Regions from separate parts of the Kitasatospora sp. NPDC057692 genome, predicted to be linked through region 2. Evidence: riboswitches for the same ligand, from Rfam matches in the RefSeq annotation. Region 2 holds a riboswitch; the other holds the start of a gene.
The links. A riboswitch is a leader RNA that binds a small molecule or an ion and turns the genes downstream of it on or off. The one in region 2 is predicted to bind glycine.

Region 1 (7,644 bases), on a different contig from region 2:
CCATGTCGACCTGGCCGCTCTTGTCGTTCACGTGGTACGGCACCACGTTGTAGAGCTTGCCCGAGAAGTTGATCTTCATGCCGTGGGTCAGATGACCGCCGTGGGCCAGGTTCAGGCCCAGGATGGTGTCGCCCGGCTTGATCAGCGCGAACATCGCGGCGGCGTTGGCCTGCGCGCCGGAGTGCGGCTGGACGTTGGCGTGCTCGGCGCCGAACAGGGCCTTGATCCGGTCGATCGCGATCTGCTCGACCACGTCGACGTGCTCGCAGCCGCCGTAGTAGCGCCGGCCGGGGTAGCCCTCGGCGTACTTGTTGGTCAGCACCGAGCCCTGGGCCTCCATGACCGCCACCGGGGCGAAGTTCTCGGAGGCGATCATCTCCAGGGTGGTCTGCTGGCGGTGCAGCTCGGCGTCGACCGCGGCGGCGATCTCCGGGTCGAGGGCGTGCAGGGACTGGTTCAGAACCGTCATGGTGGAGTCTTCCCGGGAGGAGAGGGGGAGGGGCCGCGCCCCGCGCGTCGCCGGAAGGGCGGCGGGCGACGGGCGGGCGCAGGCGGGGCGGCCGCGGTGCGGCGGCCGCCCCGGCGGTGGCTCAGGCCGAGGGGTTGGTGAGCGCGGTGTACTCGTCGGCGCTCAGCAGCTTGCCGACCGCCTCGACGCGGACCTTGAACAGCCAGCCACCCTCGAACGGCTCGCTGTTGACCAGGCTGTTGTCGTCCGAGACGGCCTCGTTGACCTCGGTGACCTCACCGGTGACCGGCGAGTACAGGTCGCTGACCGACTTGGTCGACTCCAGCTCGCCACAGGTCTCGCCGGCGGTCACGGTGTCGCCGACCTCGGGGAGCTGCACGTACACGATGTCGCCGAGGGCGTCGGCGGCGTGCTTGGTGATGCCGATCGTGGCGACCTCACCGGCGGCGGAGGTGGTCAGCCACTCGTGCTCATCGGTGTACTGCAGGTGCTGGGGGTTGCTCATGGCGTCATTCTCCAGGATGGGAAGCGGGTACGACGAAGCGGCCCGGCGCGCGGACGTGCCTCGCGTGGGAAACAGCGGGGGGAGGGGGGTCAGCGGGCGCGCTTGTAGAACGGCAGCGCCACGACCTGGACCGGCTCGTGCTTGCCGCGCACGTCCACCGCGACGGTGGAGCCGGGGGCGGCGTGGGCCGCGTCCACGTAGGCCATCGCGATCGGCTTCTCCAGCGTGGGGGAGGGCGCGCCGGAGGTGATCCGGCCGATCGGCTCGCCGTCGGTGGAGACCACGGTGTACTCGGCGCGCGGCACGCGCTTGCCCTCGGAGACCAGGCCGACCAGCACCCGCGGCGGGTTGGCCTCGGCCTCGGCGGCGGCCCGCTCCAGGGCCTTGCGGCCGACGAAGGCGCCCTCGTTGGTGGTCTTGTCGAAGCGGACGACCCGGCCCAGGCCCGCGTCGAACGGGGTCAGGTCGGTCGACAGCTCGTGGCCGTACAGCGGCATGCCGGCCTCCAGGCGCAGCGTGTCGCGGCAGGACAGGCCGCAGGCGATCAGGCCGCGGTCGGCGCCGGCCTCGGTCAGCGCCTGCCAGATCTGCTCGGCGTCGCCCGGGTTGCAGAAGATCTCGAAGCCGTCCTCGCCGGTGTAGCCGGTGCGGGCGAGCAGCACGTCGCGGCCGGCCACCTGGGCCGGGAGGATCGCGTAGTACTTCAGGCCGGCCAGGTCGGCCTCGGTGGTGCCGGCCAGGATCGCGGTGGACTCCGGGCCCTGGACGGCGACCAGCGCGTAGGCGTCGCGGTCGTCGGAGACGACGGCGTTGTAGCCCTTGGCACGGGCGATCAGCTCGTCCAGCACCAGCTGGGCGTTGGAGGCGTTGGCGACGACCAGGAAGGCGTCCTCGCGCAGACGGTAGACGATCAGGTCGTCCAGGATGCCGCCGTCCTCGGCGCAGATCATGGTGTAGCGGGCGCGCAGCACGCCCAGCGCGGAGACGAAGCCGACCAGGGCGTGGTCCAGCATCTCGCCGGCCTGCGGGCCGGTGACGGTGATCTCGCCCATGTGGGAGAGGTCGAACAGGCCCGCCTTGGTGCGGACGGCGAGGTGCTCCTCGCGCTCGCTGCCGTAGCGCAGCGGCATGTCCCAGCCCGCGAAGTCGGTCATGGTGGCGCCGAGGGCGCGGTGCAGCGCGTCGAGCGCGGTGAGGCGGAGGGACGACATGGCCAGGAACTCCTCGGTCGGGGCACTCAGGGGTGCGCGCGCCGGGACCGGCCCTGCTTCGGGGGCGGCGGACCCTGCGCGCGGGCATGCGGCGGCTGGGTCTCCCCATCTGTCGTCGAACCTGAGAGCTTCACCGTCCACTGCCCTGTAGGGGACAGCATGGCGGCTTGCACCGTGGGTGGGCGGACGGCAGGGCCGTGCGCCGCTTTCCAGATGTGCCTAACCCGTGCGGTAGGGGTGCCTGAGAGATTCCGGGGAGGACTTGCTCCTTCGGCGCCGGCTGCGCCTCCTCGACGGGGGCGCTCCGGACTCTCCCGCGCGGGTTCGAGCGGCCGGTATGGAGTTGGCGGGGCCTGGGTGGATGCCACCGCAGACGGGCACATCATGGCACGTCCGCGGGAATGAGGGGAGAGGGGGCTGCGTCACGTCGGGCCCGGCGGCCCGGGGCGGGGCGGGCGCGGCGCCGGAACGCTAGGCTGCGGGCATCGGCGAGCAGAGGGCGGTACGGCGGCGCATGGGGTACCCGGTGGAGCAGCAGGGGTGGGGCGGGGCGGATTCGGCGCCGCCGGCCGGAGGGTGGCCGGCCAACGAGCTGGAGCAGGTGCTCACCGCCGCGCTGGGCGACCCGGGCGCGACCCCGCGGGTGGTCGAGGTGCTGGCGCGCAGCCAGGTGTGGATCCCGCTGCCGTCGGGCGGCGACCCGCAGGGGCGGTCGCTGGACCTGCCGGTCATCGAACTGGCCGGCGACCCCTACGTCCCGGTGTTCTCCTCGCAGGAGGTGTTCCTCCAGCAGGCGCCGGGGATGCCGTTCGCGGTCGCGCCGGTCTGGGAGTTCGCCCGCGGTCTGCCGCTGGGCGTGGGCATCGCGGTCAACCCGGAGGCGGCGGTGGGCATCCCGGTGCCGCCGGAGGGCGTGGCCGAGCTGCGCCGCGGGCCGCGCGAGGACCGCTGGGACGCCGCCCAGGACGCGCCGGACGCCCCCGGCGGCGGCCGGGTGGCGCTGCGCGAGCCGGTGCCGGGGGAGGACCCGGAGGCGTTCCTGGCCGCCTGCCGCGGGGAGCTCGCGGCGCTGCCGGGCGTGCTGACCGCGCGGCGGGCGCTGGCGAGCGTCGAGGGCGAGCCGACCGTGATGTTCGTCGGCGTCCAGCTGGACCCGCTGGCCCCGGCCGACCCGGCCGCGGTGAACGAGGCATTGGGGCGAGCGCTGGGAACCGCGCCGCTGCCCGGCGGCGTCCACCTCGTACTGCTCGACCTCGCGGACGATCCGGTGGTCGACTGGTTGGTGACCCGGGTCGCGCCCTTCTACGTACGGGGCTGATCCGGACTCCGGCCGTCCGTCCGGCATCCGCCGGGCGGGTTCGGGCGGGGCGGCGGTGGGACCCTGGCACGTCGGCGTGGCGGTGGTCGGCAACCGCCCCATAGGGTGCGTGCTGACGGCCGCCGGGCCGCCGGTGACGGACGAGGAACGAAGAAGCGCAGCGAGGTGGGCGCATGAGTGCGGGATCGGTAGCTGGCGGTGCACCGGGGCCCTGGGGCCAGGCGCCCACCGGACGCCCGGATCCGGGCGCGCTGGAGCGCGCGCTGCGCGAGGTGGCGCCGGAGCGCTACGAGGCCTACGAGACGATGCTGCACGCGCTCGCCGAGGGCCGGGTCTGGATGCTGCTCTGGCACGGCACGCCGGGCAGTCCGGACGCCCGGTACGGGAACATGGAGATCAGCGGCCACGGGTACGCCCCGGCCGTGACCTCGCCCGAGCAGCTGGCGGCGTCCGGCTGGGCGCGGGCGCACGAGGTGATCTCCGGCCGGGAGATCGCGGCCTCGCTGTACCGCACCCGGTGGGGCCTGTGGCTGAACCCGCACGCCCCGGGCGGCGGGGTGGGCGTGCCCTGGGCGGATCTGCGCCGGGTCGCGGCGGGCCTGGACCGGCTGCCGGCCGGGCCGTTGAAGCTGAGCGAGCCGCAGGTGCCGGCGCAGCAGTTCTTCGCGCTGCTGGAGCGGCAGGCGGTCGAGGTGCGCGCGGTGAAGGCGCTGCGCCGGGCCTGGGTGCGGCCGTCCGTGGGCGAACCGTACCTCGCCATCGGCCTTGACCTGTACGAGAGTTCGCCGCCCACCGTGGAGGCCGTGCGGGCGCTGATGCAGCGGGCGATCGCGGTCGCGCCGGAGGGGCTCGCGGTCTCGACGGTGGCGATGGCGGACGAGTACGACCCGGTGGCGCTGTGGATGCGGGCCAACGCCCGCCCGTTCTACGACCGGGAGGCGGCCGGGCACGGCCGTCCGCAGACGGGTCCGTACCCGCCGGTGCCCCCGCCGCCGTACGCCTCGCAGCAGGGTCCGGCGCACGGGCAGGGCTTCGGTTACGGCACCCGGCCGCCGGCTCCGGGCTGGCCGGGGCAGCAGCCCCCGCCGCAGCAGCCGTGGCCCGGCTACCCCGGTCGCTGACCGCTCAAACGCGCCAAACATCCATCACAGGAACCGGCTTGACACTCTGTCAGGCCGGTTTCGGCGTTTTCCGGACGTTCTCCGCGGAGTGGGTGGCAGACATCTTGACATGGCTGTTACAGCTGTGTGAAGAGGGATATGCCGAAGATTCGGGAGGTGCATGCGGACAGATCACAGTTGGGCATCTGTCGGTTGGCAGGGCTGGCGCAAGCCAGTTCGGATGGCAGAGAGTTCTGCAACAGCCCACCGCGCGTGGTTGGCGCCTCACAAAGGCGAACGCGCTGGCGGACCGCATGATCCACGTGACGCCCATCCCGCGTGGCAGCAGTACTGAGCACGTCGTACCGCTGGGAACACCCCCGCACCCGCACCTGCACCTCCGCACGTCCGCACCCAAGCACGTCCGCACCAGCCGAGCCGCCGATCCCGGCGTCCGGCACCCGTGGGCCGGCCACCGTCGGCGAGGGGACCGAACTGACCATGACCGCACCCATCAAGACCGCCGGCAACGCACCGGGGGCAGACGCCGCCGCGAGCCCGGCCAAGAAGATCGAGGGCCGCTCGCTCGGCCAGATCGCCTGGACCCGCTTCAAGCGGGACAAGGCCGCCGTCGCCGGCGGCATCGTGGTGATCCTCCTGATCCTGCTCGCCGTGCTGGCCAAGCCGATCGAGTCGGTCTTCGGGCTCGACCCCGACGCCCTCAACCAGGACCTGCTGGACGCCGACCTCGGCGGCCTGCCGCTCGGCGACTGGGGCGGGATGAGCTGGGACCACCCGCTCGGCGTCGACCCCCTGCAGGGCCGTGACCTGCTCACCCGCGTGATCGAGGGTTCCTGGGTCTCCCTGCTGGTCGCCTTCGGCGCGACCGTGCTGTCCAACACCATCGGCACCGTGCTCGGCATCATGGCCGGCTACTACGGCGGCTGGGTGGACACCCTGATCAGCCGGGTGATGGACGTCTTCCTCGCCTTCCCGCTGCTGCTCTTCGCGATCGCGATCTCCACGTCGCTGCAGGGCGGCGCGTTCGGGCTGCACGGCCTGCCGCTGCACATCCTGGTGCTGATCTTCGTGATCGGCTTCTTCAACTGGCCCTACATCGGCCGGATCGTGCGCGGACAGACCCTCTCGCTGCGCGAGCGCGAGTTCGTCTACGCGGCCCGCAGCCTCGGCGCCCGGGGCCCGTTCATCCTGTTCAAGGAACTGCTGCCCAACCTGGTCGGTCCGATCCTGGTCTACTCGACCCTGCTGATCCCGACCAACATCCTCTTCGAGGCCGGGCTGAGCTTCCTCGGCGTCGGCATCCAGCCTCCGCAGGCCTCCTGGGGCGGGATGCTCCAGGACGCGATCCGGTACTACCAGGTGGACCCCCAGTACATGGTGGTCCCCGGTCTGGCGATCTTCCTCACCGTGCTCGCCTTCAACCTGCTCGGTGACGGGCTGCGTGACGCCCTCGATCCCAAGAGCAACTGACACAGCGTCAGGATCCTCCGTTCAGCCACCACTTCCTCAAGGGGTTGATCTCACCCATGCGTAGGTCCCGTACCGTCGCGCTGACCGCCATGGCCGCTGCCGCGGTCCTGGTCGTCACCGGCTGCTCGTCGAGCAAGAAGAGCGACGACGCCAAGTCCACCGCCACCGGCAGCAGCACCGAGGCCGCCGGCGGCTCCGGGGCCAACGCGGCCACCAAGGGCATCGTCAACGCCTCGGACAAGAAGGGCGGCACGGTCACCTTCGAGATGAAGGGCACCCCGGACTCCCTCGACCCGGGGAACACGTACTACGCGTACATCTACAACTTCTCGCGCCTGTACGGCCGTCCGCTCACCACCTTCCAGCCGGGCGCCGGCGATGCGGGCAACAAGCTCGTCCCGGACCTCGCCGAGTCGCTCGGCCAGGTCAGCCCGGACGGCCTCACCTGGACGTACAAGCTGCGCAAGGGCCTGAAGTACGACGACGGCACCCCGATCACCTCGAAGGACGTCAAGTACGCCGTCGAGCGCTCCAACTTCGCGCCGGAGGTCAACTCCAACGGCCCGACGTACTTCAAGGAGCTGCTGGTCGACAACGAGGGCACGCCGTACGCGGGTCCGTACAAGGACAAGACCGGCGACCTGAAGTCGATCGAGACCCCGGACGACACCACGATCGTCTTCCACCTGAAGCACGCCTTCGCGGACTTCGACTACCTGGTGAGCGCCCCGCAGACCGTCCCGGTCCCGCAGGCCAAGGACACCGGCGCCGAGTACGTCAAGAAGATCGTCTCCTCGGGCTCCTTCAAGTTCGAGTCCTACGAGGACGGCAAGCAGGCCGTCCTGGTCCCGAACACCAACTGGGACCCGGCCACCGACCCGATCCGCAAGCAGCTGCCGGACAAGATCGTGCTGCGGATGAACATCGACCAGGCCACCATCGACAAGGACCTGCTGGCCGGCAACGCCCAGGTCGACCTGGTGGGCGGCGGTGTCGACCCGCAGACCCAGGCGCAGATCCTGCAGAACCCGAAGCTGAAGGCCAGCACCGACAACGCCTACGGCGGCCGCAAGGTCTACATGGCGATCAACACCGAGGTCGCGCCGTTCGACAACATCGAGTGCCGCAAGGCCGTCCAGTTCGCGGTCGACAAGGTCTCGGTGCAGACCTCGCTCGGCGGCCCGGTCCGCGGCCAGGTCGCCAACACCATGCTCCCGCCGGACATCCCGGGCCACCAGGACTTCAACCTGTGGGAGACCAAGGACAACAAGGGTGACGAGGCCAAGGCCAAGGAGGCCCTGAAGGCCTGCGGCAAGGACAGCATCACCACCGTGCTCTCCGCCCGCACCGAGCGCGCCACCGAGGTCGCCGCCGCCACCTCGATCCAGGCCGCGCTGAAGAAGGTCGGCATCAACGCCGAGATCCAGCAGTTCCCGCAGGGCAAGTACCTGGCCGACAGCGCCGGCGCCCCGGCCTTCGCCAAGGAGCACAACATCGGCCTGATGATGATGCAGTGGGGCGCCGACTGGCCGACCGGCTACGGCTTCCTG
Region 2 (7,644 bases):
CGCAGATCGGCAGCAGCGCCGGGAAGTACCGCAGGTTCTCCTCGAACAGGTCGTACGCCGAGTCCACCCAGCGCTCGCCGAACCAGGTGATCGGGCGCACGCCCTGGGCCTTGAGCTCCGCCGAACGGGTGTCGCAGGCCTGCTGGAAGAGCACCGGCCTGGTCTCGCGCCACAGCTCCCGGCCGAACAGGAAGGGCGAGTTGGCGCCGAGCGCGAGCTGCGGGCCGCAGATCGCCTGGGCGGCGTTCCACACCGGGGAGAACCGCTCCGGCGTCACCTGGAGGTGCAGCTGCAGCGAGGTCGCGGCGGCCTCGGCGACCATGGTGATCGACTCCAGCTGGAGGTGCTCGACGCCCTCGATGTCCAGCGTGATGTCCTCGCCCCGGGCGGCCAGGATCTGGTCGCTGAGCAAGCTGTACCGCTGGTTGTGGGACATCGCGTCGAGCCCGGTGTGGTCGAGCTCCAGGGTCGGCAGGATGCCGACCATCACGATCCGCGAGCCGGCCTCCGCGGCCCGCCGGTCGGCGTACTTCAGCCCGGTGTCGAGCTCCTCGCGCAGGTCCTCGAAGACGTGTCCGTAGAGCCGGTGCGGCGCGATGTTGACCTCGATGTTGAAACGGCCGAGCTCGGTCTGGAAGTCGGCGGAGCCGATCGCGGTGAGCACCTGGGCGTTGTTCAGCAGCGGCAGGCCCTGCTCGTCGGCCAGGTTGAGCTCGATCTCGACGCCGATGACGCCCTTCGGGCGGTCGAACCGGTCCTCGCGCAGCATCCGGCCGAGCGCGTCGAGGCAGGCCTGGAGCTTGCGCCGGTACATCTGCCGGTCCGACAGGTCCGCCCGGGTCGCCACGACCTTCTCGCCCATGGTCTCCTCCTCCTGAGCCGGCCGGCCCCCGACCGTGCAAGCATCATGCCCACCCCGAAGATCGATACCCGAGAGCTTCTATTGGCTTGCATTGCAAGGAAACTGATGCCGTTTCAGCGCATCTACCGACTTGCCCGGGGCCACCGCCTGTGATAAACAGGTCACCCTGCGCACCTGTTCGAGTAGAATTCGCACTGCGCCACGGCCCGGCCGGCCATCGCCGCGAGACCCCCGGCGACCACGGCCGCGCCGGCACCGCGATCCTGCCCAACCGGACAAGGCCCAGGTTCCGTCACCGCCGACGCACCAGCCAGCCATGCCGGTATGCCGCACTCGCACGCCGATCTCGCACGGAGAGGCGACCTTGCCATGACTCTGCAGACCCCACAGCCCCCGCCCAGTGCCCTGCGCGCGGTCCTCGCCGCGCTCGACTCGGAGACCGCGCTGCGCCAACCGGCCGCCGCCGCGCTGCGTCATCCGACCGGGCCGCTCCTCCCCGCGCACCCGCTCGCCGTCCACGTCCTGGAGGGACCGCGGGCCGAACTCTCCGCCGCCCGCCGGACGGGATGGCGCTTCCTCATCAAGGACGGCACCGAGGTGGCCGCCGCCGCCGAGGTGGTGCAGGGCGCCGAGGGCCACACCTTCTCGCACTTCACCGCCGGTCCGTACCTGGACTCCACGCTCCGGGCGCTGCGCGAGGCCTGGCAGCTCGCCCAGTCCGCCCGCTCCCGCTGCCAGCCGCGGCTGCTGACCTTCCCGGGGCAGTACGCGACGGCCCTGTGGCTGCACAGTCCGGACGGCGGCCCCGGCGCCGACCTGCTGATCCCGCTGGCCCCGGCGCCGATGGGCGTCACCGCGCACCGTGCCCACCCGGCCGCAGAGCTGCTGCCGCTGCTGGCGCGGACCCCCGTCGCCCGCGCCGCGGCCGCCCCCCGGCCGCTGCTGCTCGGCGCGCCGGACTCCGCCCCGCTCGCCTCCGGGGCGCTCTGAGGTCCCGTTCCCGGCCCGCCACCACCCGGACGGGCCATCCGGCATGGCCCGTCCGGGCCGTCCGCCGGATGGCCCGTCCGGCGCCGTCCCGGCCACTCGACCACCTGAACGGGTGATCTCTGGCCGGGGGTTGTGGCGCATGTCACGAAATCGCTGCGCGCGCGTCCGCAGATGCCGACACTGGGAACCAGCGTGGAAGGACCTCCTGTCCTACCCACTTGAGCGCCGGTCCACACCTGGCCCGGCGCCGGACAGGATCCGACCACCGCGGCGGCGCCCGTCGGCCACCGGCGGCACCGCATCACGGGGAGGATCGCAGAGCGAAGCGAGGGTACGCATGTGCCAGCACCGTCCTGAGTGTCCGTCGGCCGAGTCCGAGGACCGCGAGGCCGCCGTCCCGGTGGCCTGTCATCCGGAGCAGGGCTGGAGCCTGCTCTGCAACGGCGTCCTGCTGTTCGAGGACACCGGTGAACTGCTGCCCGACGGCCGGGTGATCGCCCCGCGCCGCCCGGCCGCGAGCGCGGTCTGAGCCGCCGGACCGCCACGGGGAGCGAACGCGACGGGCAGGGCCCCGGCGGACGGATCCGCCGGGGCCCTGCCGTGTGCCGTGCGCCGGTCAGACGCCGTACTCGTCCAGCGGCGGGCAGGAGCAGACCAGGTTGCGGTCGCCGTACGCGCCGTCGATCCGGCTGACCGGGGGCCAGTACTTGTCCGCCGGGTTCACGCCGGCCGGGAAGACCGCCTCCTGCCGGGTGTAGCCGTGCGCCCAGTCGCCGGCCAGGGTGGCGGCGGTGTGCGGGGCGTTGCGCAGCGGGTTGTCGTCCGCCGCCCAGGCGCCGGAGCCGACCTTCTCGATCTCGGCCCGGATCTCGATCATCGCGTCGCAGAACCGGTCGATCTCGTGCAGGTCCTCGGACTCGGTCGGCTCGATCATCAGCGTGCCGGCCACCGGGAAGGACATGGTCGGCGCGTGGAAGCCGTAGTCGATCAGGCGCTTGGCGATGTCGTCCACCGTCACGCCGGTCTCCTTGGTGAGCGGGCGCAGGTCGATGATGCACTCGTGCGCCACCAGGTCGCCGGGGCCGGTGTAGAGCACCGGGAAGTGCGGGGCCAGCCGCTTGGCGATGTAGTTGGCGTTCAGCACCGCGACCTGGGTGGCGCGCTTGAGGCCCTCGCCGCCCATCAGCCGGACGTACGACCAGGAGATCGGCAGGATGCCCGCCGAGCCCCACGGGGCGGCCGAGATCGGGCCGACACCGGTGGCCGGGCCGGCCTCCTCCTGGAGCGGGTGGTTCGGCAGGTACGGCGCGAGGTGCGCGCGCACCGCGACCGGGCCGACGCCCGGGCCGCCGCCGCCGTGCGGGATGCAGAAGGTCTTGTGCAGGTTCAGGTGCGAGACGTCCGCGCCGAACTTGCCCGGCTTGGCCAGGCCGACCAGCGCGTTCAGGTTGGCTCCGTCGACGTACACCTGGCCGCCGGCCTCGTGCACCAGGCCGCAGATCTCGGTGATCTGGGTCTCGTACACGCCGTGGGTGGACGGGTAGGTGACCATCAGCACGGCGAGGTTGTCGCGGTGCTGCTCGATCTTCGCCTTGAGGTCCTCGACGTCGACGTCGCCGTCGACCAGGGTCTTGACCACGACGACGCGCATGCCGGCCATCACCGCGGAGGCGGCGTTGGTGCCGTGCGCGGAGGACGGGATGAGGCAGACGTCGCGCCGGGTGTCGCCGTTGGCGTGGTGGTAGGCGCGGACGGCCAGCAGGCCGGCCAGCTCGCCCTGGGAGCCGGCGTTCGGCTGGAGGGAGACGGCGTCGTAGCCGGTCACCTCGACCAGCTGCTGCTCCAGCCCGCGGATCAGGGTGAGGAAGCCCTCGGCCTGGTCGACCGGAGCGAAGGGGTGCAGCTGGCCGAACTCCGGCCAGGTCACCGACTCCATCTCGGTGGTCGCGTTGAGCTTCATGGTGCAGGAGCCCAGCGGGATCATGCCGCGGTCCAGCGCGTAGTCCCGGTCCGACAGGCGGCGCAGGTAGCGCAGCATGGCGGTCTCCGAGCGGTAGCTGTGGAAGACCGGGTGGGTCAGGTACTCGTCCTCGCGCAGCAGCGCGGCGGGCAGCGCGTCGGCGTTCTCCGCGACCTCGACGCCCTCGACGCCGAACGCGGCCCAGACGCCCGCCAGGTGCTCGCGGGTGGTGGTCTCGTCGGTGGAGACCGAGATCCGGTCCGCGCCGTCCTGGAAGACGTTGATGCCGTTGGCGCGGGCGGCGGCGGCGATCTCGGCGGCGCGGCCCGGGACGACGGCGGTGACGGTGTCGAAGAACTCGCCGTGCAGCAGCTCCACACCGCCGGCCCGCAGGCCCTCGGCGAGGGCGGCGGCGTAGCGGTGGGTGCGGCGGGCGATGGCGGCCAGGCCGTCCGGGCCGTGGTAGACGGCGTACATCGAGGCCATCACGGCGAGCAGCACCTGGGCGGTGCAGATGTTGCTGGTGGCCTTCTCGCGGCGGATGTGCTGCTCGCGGGTCTGCAGGGCCAGGCGGTAGGCGCGGTTGCCGTCGGCGTCGACGGAGACGCCGACCAGGCGGCCGGGCAGCGAGCGGGCGTACTCGGCGCGCACCGCGAGGTAGCCGGCGTGCGGGCCGCCGAAGCCCATCGGCACGCCGAAGCGCTGGGAGGTGCCGCAGGCGAGGTCGGCGCCCAGCTCGGCCGGGGACTTCAGCAGGGTGAGGGCGAGCAGGTCGGCGGCGACGGCGACGATCGCGCCCAGGCCGTGGGCCTGCTCGATCAGCGGGGCGAGGTCGCGGACCACGCCGGTGGCGCCGGGGTACTGGAGCAGCACGCCGAAGACGCCGCGCTCGGCGATCTCGGCCGGGATGCCCTCGGACAGGTCGGCGACGACCACCTCGACGCCGGTGGGCACGGCGCGGGTGTTGATCACCGCGACGGTCTGCGGCAGGGTCTCGGCGTCGACCAGGAAGACACCGCCCTTGACCTTGGTGACGCGGCGGGCCAGGGCCATCGCCTCGGCGGCCGCGGTGCCCTCGTCCAGCAGGGAGGAGCCGGAGGTGGGCAGGCCGGTCAGGTCGGAGACCAGGGTCTGGAAGTTGAGCAGCGCCTCCAGGCGCCCCTGCGAGATCTCCGGCTGGTACGGGGTGTACGCGGTGTACCAGGCCGGGTTCTCCATGACATTGCGCAGGATCACCGGCGGGGTGTGGGTGCCGTAGTAGCCCAGGCCGATCATCGGCGTGAGCACGGTGTTGCGGTCGGCCAGCTCGCGCAGTTCGGCGAGGACCTGGGCCTCGCTGCGGCCGGCGGGCAGGTCGAGCGCGGTGATCGAGCGGATCGCCTCGGGGACGGCGGCGGTCGCCAGCTCGTCCAGCGAGCCGTAGCCGACCTGGGCCAGCATCTTCTCCTGCGCGGCGGCGTCGGGGCCGATGTGGCGGGTCTCGAAGGGGCTGGCCTGTTCGAGCTCGGTGAGGGTCGCGGGGGTGGTGGGGCGTCCCGAGTTCGGCTGGGCGTTCATGGTGGTCGAGGCCTCCTGGTCACGGACCGGCGGGGGTGCGCACGCCGGGCGCCTCGCCGTTGCGGACAACAGCGGAGCGGACCGGTCGGACGAACCCGACAGGCCTCCCCCTCTGTCATCGGGACCTGAGAGCTTCGCCCGCGCGGAGCGCCGTGGGACGCCCCGCCGGCTTGCACCGTCGGTGAGGGTGGGGTCCGCCGGCTCCCTCGCCCGCGATCCTGCCCTGCTTTCCAGAGTGACCTATCCCGCACGGTACGGATGCCTGAGAGATTCCGGGGAGGAGTTGCTCCTTCGGCGCCCCGACCAGCGGCTTCCGCTGTCGGGGACTCTCCCGAGCGGGCTCGGCGGTCGCGCCCAGGGTACCAGCGGGAGGCGCCGCGATCACGGGTGCGTCAGGTCCTTCGGCGACTTCGCGGCTGACGGCGGCGGTGACCCGGCCGGCTCAGCCCCGGGCCCGTCCGGCCGCACCCCGCTCGCGCACGTCCGGTTCATGGCATTTGGTGTGAAGTGGCACTGTCCCGCGGGCGTTCCGCGAGCTCACCGCACTGGAGGAGAAAGAGTGCAGACCGACATCGACCCCCGGGACCTCATCGGCCACAAGGCGGTCGACCGCAACGGGGACAAGATCGGCACCATCGACGAGGTGTACCTGGACGACGCCAGCGGCCGCCCCGAATGGGCCGCCGTCCGGACCGGCATCTTCGGCCGGGACGCCTTCGTCCCCCTGACCACGAGCGAGTTCTCCGGCGAGGAGCTCCGGGTGCCCTACGACAAGTCCCTGGTGAAGGAGTCACCGGACTTCGGCGTGGGCCAGCACCTGTCGCCCGCCCAGGAACTCCAGCTCTACCGCTACTACGGCCTGGACACCCCGGCGGACGGACGGCCGTCGCCGGGCGAGGGCCCGGGGGCGGAACCGGCCGACCTCGACTTCGGCACCACCGCGGGCGCCGGCACCGCGGCGCTGCACGCGCCCGCCGCGAACCGGACGGGCCCGGCCAACGGGACGGGCGCGACCAACGGCACCGGCGCGGACCGCCCGGCCAAGCAACTCACCTTCCACCGGGCAGCCGACCTCGGCAAACCGGCCGACCCCACCCCGGAGGCCCCCGTGCGGCACCTCGCCACCCCTGCGCCCGTCACCCCCGCGGCGCCCGGCACCCCCGCTCCGCCCGCTCCCACCACTCCCGCCCCCGTCGCCGCCGCTCCCGCCGCTCCCAGCGCGGCGCCCGCCCCGCCTCCGCCGGCCGTCGAACCGCTGCCGCAGCCTCAGCCTCAGCCGCGGGCGGCCCGGACGGAGGGCGGCCCGACCGACCCCGCCCCCACCCGCCCGGTGGAGATCACCTGCCGCGAGGAGCGCCTGGACGTCACCACCGAGTGGCACGTCATCGGCACCGCCAGACTGCGCAAGTACGTGACCACCGAACAGGTGGAGCGCCGGGTCCCGGTGGTCCACGAGCGGGTCCGGGTCGAACGGATCCCGGTCGGCGAGGCCGAGCGCGCCGCGCTGGACGAGAAGGAGATCGCCGACGCCGTGGAGGAGATCACCCTCCGTGAGGAGCGCCCGGTGGTCCGCAAGTACCTGGCGCCGCTCGAAAGGGTCCGCCTGGTGGTCGAGCGGTACACCACCGAGGAGGTGGTCCGCGAGGAGCTTCGGCGCGAGCAGGTCGAGATCCACGACGACTCCCCGGCCGCCCCGACCGCGCCGCCGCCCGCCCGCCCGGTGCCGGCCCGCCCGCTCGCCTGACCCTCTCCCCCACCACCCCGGGGCCCCGGCCGCCACGGCCGGGGTCCTTCCTTTTTACCAAGGCTTAACTTATGGATATTTGACACACTGAAGTATCTCCCTGCATGGTTACTTCAGTTCATTCACTATGTACGGGAGGAAGCAACCGTGAGTGAGGCACCACAGCCCACCACCGCGGCCGAGAAGCAGAGCAGCGCCCGGGTCCTGCCGGCCCTCATCCTGGCGATGCTGTCGTTCAGCGTGGTGCAGACCGCGGTCGTCCCGATCCTGCCCTCGCTCGCCAGGGAACTGAGCGTCTCGGGCTCCAGCATCACCTGGCTGATGACGGCCAACCTGCTGTCCGCCGCCGTGCTGACCCCCCTCCTCGGGCGCTTCGGCGACCTGCGCGGCCGCAAGCCGATGCTGCTGATCTCCCTCGCCGGCCTGGTCGCCGGCTCCGCCCTCGCGGTCTCCACCCACTCCTTCACCTGGCTGGTCGTCGCCCGCGTGCTGCAGGGCGCCGGCGGTGGCGTGCTGCCGCTCGCCATCAGC

Region 1: it holds a riboswitch for glycine, as region 2 does, so the genes downstream of both, gcvT (glycine cleavage system aminomethyltransferase GcvT) here and gcvP (aminomethyl-transferring glycine dehydrogenase) in region 2, are expected to answer to the same signal.

Annotation. Positions count from the first base shown of each region.
Region 1 covers NZ_JBHVIV010000057.1:43,171-50,814, reverse strand. Annotated here, with positions in the region: gene glyA (serine hydroxymethyltransferase) at 1-469, opposite strand, end outside; gene gcvH (glycine cleavage system protein GcvH) at 591-974, opposite strand; gene gcvT (glycine cleavage system aminomethyltransferase GcvT) at 1,064-2,185, opposite strand; glycine riboswitch at 2,405-2,512, opposite strand; gene ACFVFS_RS27715 (enhanced serine sensitivity protein SseB) at 2,700-3,503, shown strand; gene ACFVFS_RS27710 (enhanced serine sensitivity protein SseB C-terminal domain-containing protein) at 3,677-4,624, shown strand; gene ACFVFS_RS27705 (ABC transporter permease) at 5,105-6,094, shown strand; gene ACFVFS_RS27700 (ABC transporter substrate-binding protein) at 6,151-7,644, shown strand, end outside.
Region 2 covers NZ_JBHVIV010000026.1:87,939-95,582, forward strand. Annotated here, with positions in the region: gene ACFVFS_RS17075 (glutamate--cysteine ligase) at 1-862, opposite strand, end outside; gene ACFVFS_RS17080 (hypothetical protein) at 1,232-1,852, shown strand; gene ACFVFS_RS17085 (DUF5999 family protein) at 2,190-2,381, shown strand; gene gcvP (aminomethyl-transferring glycine dehydrogenase) at 2,469-5,369, opposite strand; glycine riboswitch at 5,610-5,713, opposite strand; gene ACFVFS_RS17095 (PRC and DUF2382 domain-containing protein) at 5,929-7,113, shown strand; gene ACFVFS_RS17100 (MFS transporter) at 7,261-7,644, shown strand, end outside.